Regions from separate parts of the Actinoplanes digitatis genome, predicted to be linked through region 1. Evidence: riboswitches for the same ligand, from Rfam matches in the RefSeq annotation. Region 1 holds a riboswitch; the other holds the start of a gene.
The links. Region 1 has a riboswitch for cyclic di-AMP ahead of BJ971_RS30030 (C40 family peptidase). Riboswitches for the same ligand answer to the same signal wherever they lie in the genome.
Positions count from the first base shown of each region.

Region 2: linked by a shared signal. The riboswitch ahead of BJ971_RS37030 (coiled-coil domain-containing protein) and the one ahead of BJ971_RS30030 (C40 family peptidase) in region 1 are both predicted to bind cyclic di-AMP.

Region 1 covers NZ_JACHNH010000001.1:6,875,075-6,880,658, forward strand. The annotation lists gene BJ971_RS30010 (peptidoglycan D,D-transpeptidase FtsI family protein) at 1-334, opposite strand, end outside; gene ftsL (cell division protein FtsL) at 338-928, opposite strand; gene rsmH (16S rRNA (cytosine(1402)-N(4))-methyltransferase RsmH) at 925-1,992, opposite strand; gene mraZ (division/cell wall cluster transcriptional repressor MraZ) at 2,247-2,678, opposite strand; gene BJ971_RS30030 (C40 family peptidase) at 3,100-3,873, opposite strand; cyclic di-AMP (ydaO/yuaA leader) riboswitch at 3,913-4,098, opposite strand; gene BJ971_RS30035 (Mur ligase family protein) at 4,553-5,584, shown strand, end outside.
Region 2 covers NZ_JACHNH010000001.1:8,357,635-8,363,218, reverse strand. The annotation lists gene BJ971_RS37040 (glycoside hydrolase family 65 protein) at 1-262, shown strand, start outside; gene BJ971_RS37035 (coiled-coil domain-containing protein) at 329-1,348, opposite strand; cyclic di-AMP (ydaO/yuaA leader) riboswitch at 1,354-1,490, opposite strand; cyclic di-AMP (ydaO/yuaA leader) riboswitch at 1,772-1,921, shown strand; gene BJ971_RS37030 (coiled-coil domain-containing protein) at 1,925-3,013, shown strand; gene BJ971_RS37025 (ABC transporter ATP-binding protein) at 3,031-3,852, opposite strand; gene BJ971_RS37020 (ABC transporter permease) at 3,809-4,705, opposite strand; gene BJ971_RS37015 (TetR/AcrR family transcriptional regulator) at 4,912-5,469, shown strand; gene BJ971_RS37010 (glycoside hydrolase family 76 protein) at 5,471-5,584, opposite strand, start outside.

The DNA.
Region 1 (5,584 bases):
GGGCGTCGCGCTCCTCGCGGCCGCGGCGCTGCGGTGGCGGCGGCGCCTCCTCCGGCTCGCGGCGGCGGGTCCGGGCGGGCCGGCCGCCGTCGAGGACCTGCAACGCCGGGCGGAACGGGTCGGTGTCCCGGGCGGCGCGCGGCGACCGGGTGCGCTGGTCGCCCTCGCGCACGGTCCGGCCCCGCGGCGTGTACGCGCGCGCGTCGCCGATGCCGCCGAAGCCGCGGGTCCGGTCGTCCTCGCGCCCGGAATCGTCGGCCTGCGGCAGGTCACGCGAAGCGCCGCGCCGGGGCTCCCGGCCCCGGCGCGGCGTCTCGTCGGCGCGCGGCGACATGCTCTACCGTCCGGTCGCCGAGGTGGCGGGATCCTGCGCCGTGACGGCCACGTCGCCGGTGGCCGGCTTCGGCACGCCGACGATCACGCCGTCCGGCAGCCGGATGTACGCCGGATTCTCGGCCTTGACCAGCCCCAGCCGGCGGGCGGCCGCGTCAAGGCTGCCCGGGCTGTTGTTGGCGGCGATCTCGTTCTCCAGCTCCTGCTGCCGGGTGTCCAGCTTCTTCTGCTGCTTCTGCAGCGTGTCGATGCGGAACGAGTTCTCCGCGGTCTTGGTGTTGATCAGCAGGATGCCGATCACACCGGCCACGACGACCGCGACCACGAGCGCGATGAACGGCGCCCGGGGCGCGTTGATCGGCGCCGGCGGCGCGACCCGCAGCCGGGGCGCCTCGACGTTGCCGCTCTGCTGCTCGGCCGCCAGCTTCAGCGCGGCGCTGCCCTGTGTGGCGCCGACCGTCGGGTGCTGACGCGCCCCCCGGCCGCCACCGCCCTTGGTGGTGCCCGTCGTCGCGGCGGCCGGCTTGCGCCGGTCCTTGCCAATCTGCTCCGCGGTCCGGCCCCCCGACCGCGGCGCAGTCCTGCGCTCGCTCAATGCCCCTCCCCCTCCTGGCGTGCCCCCGGGCGTTTCCGCCCTTGTCCCCCGTGCGCAGACATCCGGGGCCGTTCGCGGGCGGCACCCGATGCCTGGTCGTGCTTGTCGATCCGTTCCACCGCGCGCAGCTTCACCGAGGCCGCCCGCGGGTTCTCCGCCACTTCCTGCTCGCTCGGCGGCTCCGACCCGCGGGTCAGCAGCCGCACCGAAGGACCCGTGCCGGGCAGTTCGACCGGCAGCTCGATCGGCCCCGTGCTGCGTGCCCTCTCGGCGAAGGCGCGCTTGACGATCCGGTCCTCCAGCGATTGGTACGACATCACGACAAGCCGCCCCTTCGGGGCCAGCAGGTCCAGCGCGGCCGGCACGGCGGCCTCCACCGCCGCGAGCTCCGCATTTACCTCGATGCGTAACGCCTGAAACGTTCTTTTCGCGGGATTCCCACCCGTACGCCGCCCGGCGGCCGGGATGGCGTCCTTGACCAGCTCCGCCAGGTGCGCCGAGGAGACGATGCGCGCCTTCGCCCGCTCCCGGACAATCGCCGAGACGACCCGGGGCGCGAACTTCTCCTCGCCGTAGACCCGCAGGATGCGGACGAGCTCGCCCGGCTCGTAGCCGTTGACGACCTCCTCCGCGGTGATGCCCCGCGACTGGTCCATCCGCATGTCCAGCGGCGCGTCCCGCGAGTAGGCGAAGCCCCGGTCCGGCTCGTCGAGTTGCAGCGAGGAGACGCCGAGATCGAACAGCCCACTGTGGAACGCCGGCCGGCCGAGCCCCGCGAGCACCTCCGGCAGCTCGTCGTAGACCGCGTGCACGAAGTGCACCCGGTCGCCGAAGCGGGCCAGCCGGTGCCGGGAGTGCGCGAGCGCCTCGGTGTCCCGGTCGAGTCCGATGAGGACCACGTCCGGGTGCCGCTCCAGCACGGCCTCGGCGTGCCCGCCCAGGCCCAGCGTGAAGTCGACGTGCACGGCGCCCGGCAGAGCGAGGGCCGGGGCGAGCAGCTCGAGGCAGCGCTCGAGCAGCACCGGCACGTGCGTGCCGCGAAGCTCCCCCATGACGACCCCCATTGCCCGCTCTTTCCGCGCTCACCCGGCCTTACCCGATACCGGCCGCCCCTACCGGGGCGTTCGGCGCCTACGTGCCCGGTCGTCCGTCCGTACCGCCAGATCCCCATCCGCTCGTGCCCGTTGCCTTCGGGCGCGCCCGACCGGACACACGCCTGGCGCCGGGGAAGAGGCGCCAGGAGCGGGAGCGGCTGGAGATCTCGCAGTACGGCCGAGGCGACGTCCGGACCGTGTCGGCGGCCCACAGGTGCCACGCCTCACAGTCCGCCGGGCAGCACCCCCTCCTCGATGTCGGCGAACTCGTCCTCGCTCGCCGAGAGGTACTGCTCCCAGGACTGCTTGTCCCAGATCTCCACCCGGGTGCTCGCGCCGATCACGACCAACTCGCGGTCGAGCGCCGCATAACCCCGCAGGTGTGCCGGGATGGTGACCCGGCCCTGCTTGTCGGGGATCTCGTCGTGCGCACTGGCGAAGAACACCCGGCTGTAGGCCCGGGCCGCCTTGTTGGTGACCGGTGCCTCACGCAGCTGGCCCGCGATGCGCTGGAACTCAGGCATCGGGAAGACGTAAAGGCAACGCTCCTGCCCCTTGGTGATCACGACACCTCCCGCCAGCTCGTCGCGGAACCTCGCCGGAAGGATCAACCGTCCCTTGTCGTCGAGGCGCGGGGTGTGCGTGCCGAGAAACATCGGCCCAACCCCCTGCCCCTGGGCGGTTTCGCGGACCGCCTGTCGTCTGGGCCGGCAACCCCTTCGGAGTCAGCTCCTCAGGCCCTGCCACTGCGCTCCACTCTACTCCACTTCCCTCCACCCGCAACCAGAATGACGCGGCCTGCGAGTCAGATTCGCAGATGAATGCGCACGTCAGAGCCGGTGGCGGCGAAGTGGAGGGGTTAGGCCTCCTTGCCATGGTCCACTTTCCGACATGCCGCCCACGCGGGCACGAAAGTCCCCCGAAATCGGGCTTTCGGGAAGGGGCAGCCGCCCTTCGACGCTCGGGTGGGGAGCAAAGTGGAGGCCGCGCACGACAGTGGGGCGCGACCCGAACCGGGTCGCGCCCCACTGAACTGTCCTACTGCTTCTTACCGGTGCCGCACTGTTCTTACTAGTGTCACGCGGCGACGAGGCGCCGGACGACGTAGTTCTTGCTCCAGATCTTGTGCTTGCCCACCCGGGCGCCCGAGTGCGGCGAGTCCCACATGTAGCCGCCGCCCGCGTAGATGCCGGCGTGCGTGCCGTACGAGCCGGACCGGACCACGATGAGGTCGCCGATCCGCTTGTTGCTCTTGCTGATCTTCTTGCCGTGCTTCTGCTGCGCGTTCGCCTTGTGCGGGAGCTTCTTGCCCGTCGTCTTGCGGAAGACGTACTGGGTGTAGCCGGAGCAGTCGAAGCGCTTGGGGCCCGCGGCGCCGAACTTGTAGAGCGCGCCCTTGTGCCGCTTCGCCTCGGCGAGGATCTTCGCGCCGCTGCTGCGCACGGTGACCTTGATGCCCGGGCTGGTCACCGAGTTGATGCCGCTGGCACCGGTGTACTGCGTCCGGAAGTAGCCGGTGATGTGCGGCTCGGCGGACAGGGTCACCGTCCCCTTGGCGGACAGCTTGCGGGTCACCCAGGTGCGCCACTTGCCGTTCCGCTTGGCTTGCAGGCGGACCGAGCCCTTGGTGACCACGTCGCCGGTCTTCGGGTCGATCACCTTGGCGGTCACCTTGACCGTCTTGCCCCACGCGATGGAGCGGGCCGCGGAGTTCGAGATCTTCGGCTTGATCGCCGATGCCGCGGCCGCCGCCTCGACGACGGGAGCGGCGGACGCCGCCGGTGTGGCGACCAGCTGGCCGGCACAGAGGCAGAGACCCAGGGACAGTGCGATGGTGCCGGTTCCGGCCATGCGGCGGTTCCGGCTCGAACTGCGTTCGTGCACGGTAGAGAATTCCCTCCGGCACGCCTGCGAGGTTAGCTGTCGGGTTCGGGCGGGAAGGTTGCCCGGTCGCCGCTGGCGACTTCACCCCAAGGTCCGGGCGGTACGCGCCGCCGAAGCGACGTGACCGCCGGTGGACCGGATCTGGGTCCCCCGTCCCTGCCCCCAACTGCCTTTTGTTGGTGTAGCTACCTCAACGGTCATGCCGCCCGGACCGGGGCAGGGCTCGGCGTGGTCCGACGCGACACGAACGGCGAGCGAATGCTCACCGGCCCAACCTTGCTACCTGATTTCCGCCGGGACCGTCGGACCCCAGTTGGTCACTCAGAGTATTTGGCACATCGGACTCTGTCCGGTTTGTAACCGGGCCGTGACAAATGCCGTCACGAGACGTAGTGGATCACTTACCCTGCGCCGAAAGTAACGGGTGAAACACGACACATAAAAAGCCGCACCTCGGTGGATCATGGACTTTCGCAAGATCGGGAGAATGTCGGCCTAAACGCCCCCACCGGCCTAAACGCGGCACCGAGCGGCGGGGTGGAGATCATCCGTTCGGCCGACCCCGGCCCACCGCAGGCCACGGACCCCGGGGCCACTCGACGTAGTGTCCGTTTCCGGTACCCTCGCAGCCGTGACGGACGGGAAATTGCCCCTACGGGCCAAGGTCGCGACTTCGGTGTCGCGAACCGCTGCGGCGCTCTCACGCGCCGCGGGACGCGGTGACGGCTCGGTGATCGGCGGGTGGATCGGCCTCAAGATCGATCCTGACCTGCTCAGGAACCTCGCCTCGGGCCGCGCGATCGCGCTGGTGTCGGGCACCAACGGCAAGACGACCACGACCCGGTTCGCCGCGGCCGCGGTCGGCGTGCTCGGCCCGGTCGCCACCAACTCGTTCGGCGCCAACATGCCGACCGGGCACACCTCGGCCCTGGCCAAGGCCGGCGCAACCCCGTTCGCGGTGCTCGAGGTCGACGAGCACTACCTCGCCCGGGTGATCGACGAGACCACCCCGCGTGTGGTCGCCTTGCTGAACCTGTCCCGCGACCAGCTCGACCGGGCGAAGGAGGTGGCGATGATGGCGCAGATGTGGCGCACGGCCCTTGCGGCCCACCCCGACGTGCACGTGGTCGCCAACGCCGACGACCCGATGGTCGTCTGGGCCGCGATCGACACCCAGCAGGTCGTCTGGTTCAGCGCCGGGCAGCGCTGGCACGACGACTCGTTCGTCTGCCCCGAGTGCGGCTCGCCCATCGAGCGCGCCGACGGCGACTGGTGGTGCAGCGGCTGCCCGCTGCGCCGCCCGCGGGCGCAGTGGACCGTGGAGGACGACGGCGTCGTCGATCCGAACGGCGACTGGCACCTGATCAAGCTCCAGCTGCCGGGCCAGGTCAACCTCGGCAACGCGGCCACCGCGCTGGCCGTCGCCGCCGAGTTCGGCATCCGGCCGATCGAGGCCGCACCACGGCTCGCCGGCGTGGCCTCGGTGGCCGGCCGCTACGCGCAGGTCGACCGCGACGGGCGCAACATCCGGCTGCTGCTGGCGAAGAACCCGGCAAGCTGGCTGGAGGCCTTCGACATGGCCGAGGTGGCGCCGACGCTGCTCTCCATCAACGCCCGCGACCCCGACGGCTTCGACACGTCGTGGCTCTACGACGTCGACTTCTCCCCCCTGCGCGGG
Region 2 (5,584 bases), 1.5 Mb from region 1:
GCCGAGCCGGATCAACGCGCTGGAGTTCTCGCTGCTCTGGCGCGGTCTGCGGCTGCGGGTGGAGGTGACGGCCGACGAGGTCACCTACTCGCTGCGCAACGGCGGCGGCTCGGCCCGGCTGGACCTCCTGCACCACGGCAAGGAGGTCACGATCACCCAGGTGAAGCCGGTCGTGCTGGCCATCCCGCCGGCGCCGCCGACCGGACCGCAGCCGAACCAGCCGTTCGGTCGTGCCCCGGTCCGGCGGGCCACCGGCAGCTGACCGCCGACCTCGGCAGACAAGAAAGCCCCCGTCCGCCAGGACGGGGGCTTTCTTTTGGCGCGGGGATCAGAGCATCGACACGTGCACGTGGTCCGTGTGGTCGCTCGGTCCGGAGTATGACTTCCAGCCAGTCGCCGGGAACCAGATCTGCTTGTTCCAGATGACGTAGAGAATGCCCAGCCTGTCGGCGTTGCGCACCAGGAACGCCATCAGGTTGTTGCCGTACTCCCGGGTGTCCTGGTTGTGCCAGGGCGAGAAGCCGCTCTTCTGCAGCGACCAGTCGCAGGCCCGGCCCTTCGGATGCTCGAACGGGCCCCCGTTGCGGTGGCAGCCGACGAACCGCTTGAAGTTCGCCTTCTTCACTTCCTTGTACATGTGGAAGGTCCGCGGGGTGATGCAGCCGCTGGTCGTGGGGTCGTTAACGCTGCACGACTCGGGACTGAACTCGCCGTCGGAGTTACGCGGAGCCGCGGCGGCCACCGGCGAATTGACGAGCACGAAACCGCCGGTCACGATGTTGCCGCCGACCTTCGCCAGGGCCTTCTCCGCCGACTGCTTCTGCTTCTTCATCGCGGCGAGGTTCTGCTGCTGTGCCTTGACCTCCTGGTCGAGGCGGGCCTTGGCGGTGTTGACGTCGTCGATCGCCTGGTACAGCGCGTGCAGCTTGCCGTCGTTGAGGGCGCTGATCTCCTCGAGGGAGACCGCCTTCTTGAGGAAGCCTTCCGGGCCGTCCGTGTTCAGCAGGAAGCCCATGGTGGAGATGCCGCCGGTGCGGTACTGCTGTGCCGCGACGGCGCCGACCTCGGGAAGCATGGCGTCCCGGCGGGCCTCGGCGTCCTTGACCTTGAGGGCCAGGCCGAGCTGCGTCTTCGTCGACTTCGCGACCGCCGACTTCGCCGCGACGAAGCGTCGTCCGGTGGAGTCGAGCACTTCGTTGAGGAGCGGGTCGTCTTCGCCGTCGTCGGCGGTCGACGTCTTCTTGTCGTCCGGGTCGGCGTTTGCCGGGCCGGCGGGCACGAGCAGCATCGTGACCGCGACGAGCGGTGCCAGGGCGAGGACCAGCCACCGGCGGGGTCTTGCCGTCATTCAGAATCCTTCCGCGTGGCCGCCGACCGGGTTAGCTGACGGGTTCGGGACGGAAGCAATCCCTACCACTGTTAAGTGGATTCACCCCACTACTACGTGTGGTTCCCCGGCTCGCCTCGCGGCGATTAGGCGGTGGACTGCCGGCACCTTGGGGGCGGTGCCTTCCTTGGCAGTAACCGGCGGCCAGCTTACCCGACAACGGGCCGTCTGCCAGTCTCCACGACGGCCGTAAAAGCGTTACCCCGCAACGACTTTCCGTTACATTTCGATGGAATGGCCCAGGTGGTTAACGCCGGGCGGGCCATCGGTGTGAGTCACTGCATTCTTATCGCGCCGAAATTACGCCGAGTGGCGGCATTGTTGCCCTAAGTACGACACCTGTCGATTCCTAGCATCGATGGGTAGTGTTCGTCACGGTCTCCGCGGAGACCGTCGCCTAATCGCCGCATGGCGAGCCGGGGAACCAACCGAGTAATGGGGTGAATCGGGTCCGAGCCGCAGGCACGGACCTGTAGGGATCGCTTCCGTCCCGAACCCGTCAGCTAACCCGGTCGGCGGCCGACGGAAGGAAAGCACTTGAGGCTCAAACCTGCCCGCCGACGATTAGCGGCCGTCCTGGCCGCGCTCGTCGCCACCTCGGGGCTGGCGCTGACCGCCCCGTCCCCAGCCTCCGCCGCACCCCGCCCGCTCGCCGCGCCCGGCGACTCCGGCGACGACGGCGAGGGTGGCTCCAAGTCACTGGTGCAGCAGCTCGAGGCGGCGTCCAAGGGCTTCGTCGAGGCCAAGGAGGCCCTGGCCCGCTCCAAGACGCGCCAGCAGCAGTTGATCGCCAAGCTCAAGGAGATCGACGCCGAGCTCGGCCCCCGGCAGGCGGCGCTGGACGACATAGTCCAGCAGTCGTATCGCGTCGGGCGCCTCGGGCCGATGACCGCCCTGCTCAACGCCGACTCGACCGGCAGCATGCTGGACCGCGCGGAGATCCTCGAGACGGTCGCCGTCAAGCAGGACCGCGCGGTGCGTGATCTCAAGGACTCCCGGAGCCGGCAGGAGCGGGCGAAGGCCGAGATCGACGCCGAGATCCGCGATCAGCAGCGCCAGGTCGAGATCATGGCCAAGCGCAAGGCACAGGCGGAGGGCGCCCTCAAGGCGGCCAACGCGGCGAACGGCGTCGAGGAGGAGTCGTCGAGCGGCGCCGACTCCAGCAGCGGTGGCAGCAGCGACGGCGGCAGCAGCCTGCGGGCCGCGGCCGCGCCGCGTAACTCCGACGGGTCGCTGCCGAACCAGTCATGCAGCGTCAACGACCCGACCACGTCCGGCTGCATCACGGCGCGCACCCTGCACGCGATGAAGGAGGCGCAGAAGGACGGCTTCACCCACTTCGTCGCGTGCTTCCGCACGCAGAACAGCGGTGAGCATCCGAAGGGCCGGGCCTGCGACTTCGCCGCCGACAAGAACGGCTTCGGAGGCGTCGCCTCGGGCAGCAGCAGGACGTACGGCAACCGGCTGGCGAACTACTTCATCAACAACGCCAGCGCGCTGGGCGTGCTCTACGTGATCTGGTTCAAGCGGATCTGGCTGCCCAGCAGCGGCTGGAAGGCGTACTCGAGGGGTAACGGCGACCCCTCGAGTGATCACACGAACCACGTGCATCTCTCGATGCGCTAGCTGACAGGGTGCGGGGCCTACCGCTTGACGTAGGCCTCGTACTCCTTCAGCACGTCCTCGGTCGGGCCGTCCGCCCGGATCAGCCCCGACTCGAGCCAGATGCTGCGCTCGCAGGTGTCCCGGATCGACTGCTCGCTGTGGCTGACCAGGAAGACCGTGCCGGCCTCGGCCCGCAGGTCGCGGACCCGCTGCTCGCTGCGCCGGCGGAACTTCGCGTCACCGGTGGCCAGCGCCTCGTCGATGAGCAGCACGTCGTGCTTCTTCGCCGCCGCGATCGAGAACCGCAGCCGCGCCGACATGCCGGAGGAGTAGGTGCGCATCGGCAGCGAGCTGAAGTCGCCGCGCTCGTTGATCCCGGAGAACTCGATGATGTCCTTCACCTGGGACTTCACGTCGGCCGGTGACATGCCCATCGCCAGGCAGCCGAGCACGACGTTGCGCTCGCCCGGCAGGTCGTTCATCAGGGCCGCGTTGACGCCGAGCAGCGACGGCTGGCCGGCCGCGTAGATCGCGCCCCGCTCGACCGGGAGCAGCCCGGCGATCGCGCGCAGCAGGGTTGACTTGCCGGAGCCGTTGGTGCCGATCAGGCCGACGGCCTCGCCCTTGTACGCGACGAAGCTGACGCCCTTGATCGCGTGCACCTCGCGCAGCGTGGCCGGCTTGGTGCCGGTGACGAGCCGCTTGAAGCTCGCCAGCGGGCTGCCGGTGCCGGCCGTGGCGGCCTGGTGCACCCGGTAGACCACGTGTGCGTCGTCGACGATGACCGTCGGTTCGCGCCGGTCGGTGCTGGAGTTGTCAGCCACGGCCGTAACCCTTCTCTCCGCGCCAGAAGTAGACATAACCGCCGAGTCCGACCAGCGCGGTCCAGCCGATCGCCTGGAGCCAGAGCACCGGGGCCGAGGCCGCCAGCGTGACGTCCTCCATCAGCGCGTGCCGCATCAGCTCGATGAAGATCAGCAGCGGGTTGGCCTCGACCAGGTACAGCTTCCAGCCGCTCAGGTGATCGGAGAACTGGGTCACCGGGTAGAGCACGGCCGAGCCGTACAGCCAGATCCGCATGATGAACGGCACCAGCTGCTTGAAGTCGGCGACCTTGGAGCCCAGCCGGGCCGTACCCATGGCCAGGCCCGCGTTGAAGATCGACTGAAGCACGAAGGCCGGGATGATCAGCAGCCACTCCCAGGTGATCGGCTCGCCGAAGGCCAGCACGATGACCATGAGGACCGCCATCGAGGCGAACATGTTGCGAATCTCGACCATGGTGATGGCGAGCGGCAGGCTGGCCCGCGGGAAGTGCAGTGCCCGGATCAGGCCCATGTTGGAGCTGATCGACTGGATGCCGGACTGCACCACCGACTGGGTGAAACCGAAGACGAAGACACCGATGCAGAGGTACGCGACGAAGTTGTCGACGCCCCGCTGGGTGTTCAGGAGCACACCGAAGATCACGTAGTACACGGCCGCGTTGATCAGCGGCGTCAGCACCTGCCAGAAGGCGCCGAGTTTGGTGCGGCCCAGCGACGAGCTGACCTTGGCGTTCGCGTACGACGCGATGAAGTGCCGGTATGACCAGAGCTGCCGCGAGTAGTCGCGCAGGCTGGGCAGCTTGCCGGCGGCGCTCAGGCCGTGCGTGCGGGCCAGCTCCTTGAGCGCGAGGCCGGTGTCGGAATCGGCGACCGCCGTAGGGGGCATGGGGTGGCGCTCCGATCTTGTCGGTCCGATGGGGGCCGAGGACCTGGTTGAATCGTCCGGGGACACAGGTACAAGTGTGCGCGATGGAACGGGTTCGTATCGACGCTGGCCCGAAACTATCCGACCGGGCGCCGGAACGCAACCGTTGCGTCCTCGCGTATAGTGAGACCGTGGCAACAGCGAAACGTGCACCCGCCGGAGCGGCGGTGCTCCGCGGGGACATCACCGCGGCCATTCGGAATGCGGTCATGAACGAGCTGGCCGAGGTCGGCTACGGACGGCTCTCCATCGAGGCAGTTGCCCGCCGCGCGGGTGTCGGCAAGACGGCAATCTACCGCCGGTGGAGCAACAAGCTCGAAATGGTACTCGAGATAGTGTCCGCGGTAGCGGAGCGTAGCGTGCCCATGCCCGATACCGGAAGCTTCGCGGGCGATCTGCAACTGCTGATGTTCATCGTCAGCAAGGCGCTCGGGCACCGCATCGCGTCGCAGATCATCCCCGACCTGATGGCCGAGGCGGCACGCAACCCGAAGATCGCCGAGACGTTGCAGGGTGCGCTGCGCACCCATCAGCAGGCCGTCGGCGAGAAGATAGTCGGCCAGGCCGTCGCCCGCGGCGAACTGCCCGCGGGCACCGACCCCGACCTGGCCGTCGATCTGATGCTCGGGCCGCTGTACTGGCGGCTCGCGGTCGCCCGGACCCCCATCGACGACGACTACCTGGAGAAGCTCGGCGCCGCCGTACTGGCCGCACTGCGCGCCTGAGCTAAGGCGCCGCGTTCAGCAGATCCAGCGCGCTGTGCTGGCAGGAGTGGTTCGTGCTGACGTACGGCCCGGCCCAGTGGCTGCCGTACGCGTCGAAGCCGGTCCGGTCCCTGGC